DNA from 2 places in the Paenibacillus tritici genome. Region 2 is predicted to be linked to the other one. Evidence: predicted binding sites of a transcription regulator. Region 2 holds the regulator's gene; the other holds the start of a gene.
The links. The regulator LexA, encoded in region 2, represses DNA repair genes until DNA is damaged. The targets are predictions, from matches to a motif close to CGAACATATGTTCG.

Region 1 (2,401 bases), 1.4 Mb from region 2:
GGCTTAACGCGGCCTTAACCTGCTGCGCCGCCGGCCGTTTCCCGGCTTTAAGCTCTGAAGTAGTCAGGCCGAAGCTCATCTGCAGATGGGCATAATCTTTGAAGGTGGTCCAGTCCCCACCCCATTCGAAGCCAAGCTTCTTGCCCTCCTGTGCAACCTCCTGCCAGTCTGCCACCTTATCACCGTCTCCGTCCCAGTTAATATCCCAGGATACACTTTTACCATCCGGCAGCAGCAGTGCGAAGTCAATCGCTAGTCCATAATTATGGTAGCTGCTCCCGCCCCGGGCATTAGTCACAATGTCGCCCTTCTTCGTTCTTCCCTGAGCATACAACTCATTCTGCTGCGCTATCGTACGCATTCCCTGCGTAATGAGGATCGGCACTCCCCGGTTATAACAACGTCTAATCAGCTCTGTGGTCCCTGCCAGCACAGCCGGATGCAGATTGCCGAGCTTCCCGGCCGATTTACTCTTCACTTGTTCCAAAGTCAGCATATACTCACCCCCCTATATAGTTAATGCCCCCTTTTCCCGTGTTGCTTGTACGAATAACCTATACAGCCCGTAAAATTCGGATGTACTATCCGTATAATCAGAAATAGACCCCCGGTATTCCAGGGATCTTGTTCAGCCGGATGGATTCCGCCATAACAGGCCAGAATAAGTAAGCGGACCTGTAATTCTTAATACATGAAAGGTGGTTGAACATGGATATTCACAGCGACAGCTACAAAATAGCCGCACTTAGTGACCAGGAGGATGTCGTGGAGGTGATCCGTCAGGCTGAATCGGAGATTGCCCGGATGACCGGGAACCCGGAAGTGACGCTGATTGCCTATGAGAAGACGGACCGGGCCGGGAACGGGAGTAACTAAGGACTCCTTTTACAGGCAGAGCCTTCCTTCGTCAGACAATATAAGCCTCGACAATGTCATCTATAAGCAGCCACTTCCATTCCTCCGCCCACTGCAGCTTAATCTCACGCGAGTGGGTGTGAATGGAGGTTACGAACCCGCTCAGCAGCTTCTGCTCCAAGGGGTCAAACAGCACTACTGTCACCCGCACATGACTCCGCAGCGATAAGGCCAGCGTATGCTCAATCTCCTCCACCTTCTGCTCATCCAGAACCGGTCTCAGGCTGCGCCAGGCCTCCCGTTCGTCTCTCCTAATCCCGCTCTTATGCTCCGTCAGCAGGATTCTACTGCTCTCCCGCAGACTGCCCGCTTCAAGCTTCTTGCCCATTACCTATTCCCCCACTCTGTGTGTGTATAACCCGGACTCATCATCTTGCCGCCTATGTACCGAACGTATGTTTGTATTATATCCGCGATTCCTCTTGTTAGGCAAGCAGAAATTAATGTCAGTAAAAGGACGCAGAAGGAGGGCCAAACATTCTCTGGAGTCACTGTAATCCCATAAGAGAAGTAATACAAGTACACTCTATATAGCACCACACCTGCATTGAAACAGCCATACCGTGGTTCTAGTAATTTGTCTAATCTGATGCCATCATTAAGGTGAAGAGTAAGAAAAGGAGTGGAGATGAAATTTATGATTAGAGCTGCAAATGTGGGGGATCGTGAGGATATTTCCAGACTATTAACGCAATTAGGTTACCCGGGTACGGAGACTTTTATGAAAGAGAACATAGAGAGATTTCTTGCTGACCCCAACGAGGAATTAATGGTCTATGAAGCGGAAGGAGGTGTTATCGCCTGTCTGTCCCTGCATTATATCCCGCAATTGGGCATGAGAGGAGATATCGCCTCCATTAGTTATTTGGTTGTGGACTCCTCCGTTAGAAGTAAGGGCATTGGACAGGCATTAGAGGAATACGCCTCAGCTTGTGCCCACCAAAGAGGATGTGCCAGTATCCAGGTTCATTGTCATTCCAGAAGAATACAGGCTCATAAATTTTATGAGAGACAAGGCTTCAAGGAGGCCCCTAAGTACTTCTCAAAAAGGTTAGACATATGATTCAACCGGCAGCAAAAAGACGCCCACAGTTATACTGTAAAGCGTCTTATCAGAAACACCTTGCGCGATCACAACTCTCTTATCCGCTTACTTCCCTGAAGTGGTCTCTGTGCCGCCAGTACTTGGAGCTTTTCCGATATCTGCCCCTGCTTCTGACACGGTCCCTGTTACGGCCTTCTCCGGCTCAATCAGTCCCGCTGCGAGTCTGGCTTCGTTCAGCTTGGAAATGCCGTACAGCATCGCTACGTCCGCCTGCTGATTCATCGCGTTGAACTCCTCGGCGGTTACATCGGGAGATACTGCGCTTTGGGAAGCCTTTTCCTTGAGCTGATAGGCGCTTTGGAACGCGATAACCGAATCTCTGAGCAACGTCTGCACGGTATCCGGCAGGCTTTTCGAGATTTTGACATCGTTCACCTGATC
Region 2 (2,401 bases):
GGCGGCCGGAACCAGAACATCTGCATTATACATACGGATACAGCCATGCGAGACCATGTGACCGATGGAAGAAGGGTTGTTGGTTCCGTGAATGCCATAATGCGGCTTGGACAGACCCATCCAGAATGCACCGAAGGGTCCGCCCGGATTAGGCTGCTTGTTGATAATGGTGTATTCGCCTACGGGGGAGACGGTTAGCATCTTGCCAATACCGACTGGGAATCCTCTGGTAACAACGTTATTGTCCAGCAGGTACAGCATTCGCTGTGAGAGATCCACGATGATCCGATAATTAGGCATAATGATCAGCACTCCTTTGTAATCAGGATATGTGCGGAGAGGTACAGCGGTTCCCAGAAAAAGTGGCAAAAAAGCTGAATGCGAACATTTGTTCTCGATCGGCTTTTTTGCCATATAAGTGAATGATATGTTACACAGGATACCTTATGGAACAGAAAACAGGCTGCTTCCGCTTGGTGCGGAGCAGCCTGTTCATATTGCGGGGAGGGGATTAGTGGATATCACGGAATAATCCAATGACTCTACCCAAAATCGTAACACGGTTGAGGCGGAGAGGCTCGTACGCCGGATTCTCCGGCTGTAGCCTGATATGATCACGTTCCTTGTAGAAGGTCTTAACGGTTGCTTCATCTTCTTCGGTCATCGCTACAACAATATCGCCGTTGTCGGCAGTCTGCTGCTGGCGGACGATGACATAATCGCCATTCATAATCCCGGCATCCACCATACTGTCACCAAGAACAGACAGCATAAACACCTTGTTATCCCCTACGTAATGAGTAGGCAACGGGAAGTAATCCTCAATATTCTCTGTAGCAGTAATAGGAACGCCGGCCGTAACCTTGCCCACTATAGGGATGCGGGTAACCGTCTGGACAAATTGATGTACATTCTCTGAATCTTCCTGGCCAAGCAATTCAATCGCACGCGGTTTCGTTGGATCGCGCCGGATCAGGCCTTTCTTCTCAAGCCGGTCCAAGTGACCGTGCACTGTGGAACTGGAGGCCAGCCCGACAGCTTCGCCAATCTCGCGGACAGACGGAGGATAACCCTTGCTGCGGACTTCGTTACGTATAAATTCCAGGATCGCCAGCTGACGACTTGAAATCTTTGACATCGGTATCAACCCCATATACTATGTTTGGGAAAATTATAACATAGAACTTCCGTTCGTACAAACATAAGTTCTAAAATGAGGAAATAAAAAGATGGGGAATGAAGGGAACGGATGTTCTGAAAAAACTATTGATTGAAACACATGTTCGTGTTATATTATTTTCGAAAGCAAGAACATGTGTTTGGAGGATGATAGTAATGTTAAAGTACAGTACATACAATAGTATCTACAATGAGGATGTCAAGGTGTCCACTCCCGGTAATCCAACTACTCATATTCAGGTGACCAAGCTCAAGGATCAGATCCTTGGAAGGCTGACTAAGTTCGCATCCCTATCCCGTCAGGTCAGCATCATCAAGCTTGCCCTGGTGCTGTTACTTGTGATTTCAGGATTCACAGTAGTGGGGAATGTCTTTGCGGGATCTGTCTCTTTAATGAAGCAGGACAAACGGATCGTCGTTGAACGAGGGGATACCTTATGGAGCATTGCACTTAGTCATAAGCCGGAGGATATGAAGACCGCCGTATATATAGAAGGAATAATGAAGACCAATCATCTGGAGAACAGCGCGATCAAGGCCGGAGATATACTGATTATACCTGTATACTGACAGAACGCAGCATACGGTTGACAGACTCGAAAGAGCTTTCAGGGGGCAGACCTTGACAAGCTCTTTTTCTCATGGCAAAGTTAAAATGAATGTTAAGGGAGGGGAACGTATTGAATATTGACGAATTGGTCGCACGCATCAATGAATTGGCACGCAAACATAAGAATGGCGGCCTGAATCAGGAGGAAGTGGCTGAACGGGCCAAACTCCGTGAGATTTACCTGGGGAACATCCGCAGCAACTTTCGGGCCCAGCTGGATACGATTGAAATCGTGGATAATCCGGAGCATGAAGAAGGCAATAACGGGCTTAAGCATTAGTCTGTTGCCTTTTCATAGATAATACAGGATGACTAGGGGGAACTTACATGGCCCGTTCTTGGGAAAGAATGGTTCAACGCAACACCAAGCAAATTAACCAGCAAAGAAAGAAGCAGGGCAAGGATTCGATTTATGCTACAGGCTCTAAGGCTACCGCCAAAAGCATCGACATTTTCAAAGGGCGGAATATTGTATTCCCCGTTGTACTGATGCTGCTTGGCATTATGTTCTGGGTCGTCGGGTCGATTGACGAAGCGAAAGGAAGCGGTATTCTGGCCAACTGGCTGGGTGTAGTACTGTACTTCCTGCTTGCCGCCCTGCTATTCTTCCGT

Region 1: the regulator LexA is predicted to act here: its motif matches at 1,304-1,317, upstream of KDC22_RS24550 (YolD-like family protein).

What each region holds. Positions count from the first base shown of each region.
Region 1 covers NZ_CP073365.1:5,723,066-5,725,466, forward strand. The annotation lists gene KDC22_RS24540 (M15 family metallopeptidase) at 1-496, opposite strand, end outside; gene KDC22_RS24545 (hypothetical protein) at 709-876, shown strand; gene KDC22_RS24550 (YolD-like family protein) at 908-1,243, opposite strand; gene KDC22_RS24555 (GNAT family N-acetyltransferase) at 1,544-1,978, shown strand; gene KDC22_RS24560 (hypothetical protein) at 2,066-2,401, opposite strand, start outside.
Region 2 covers NZ_CP073365.1:4,324,681-4,327,081, reverse strand. The annotation lists gene KDC22_RS18585 (L,D-transpeptidase) at 1-300, opposite strand, end outside; gene lexA (transcriptional repressor LexA) at 512-1,138, opposite strand; gene KDC22_RS18575 (LysM peptidoglycan-binding domain-containing protein) at 1,336-1,749, shown strand; gene KDC22_RS18570 (DUF896 domain-containing protein) at 1,860-2,069, shown strand; gene KDC22_RS18565 (hypothetical protein) at 2,117-2,401, shown strand, end outside.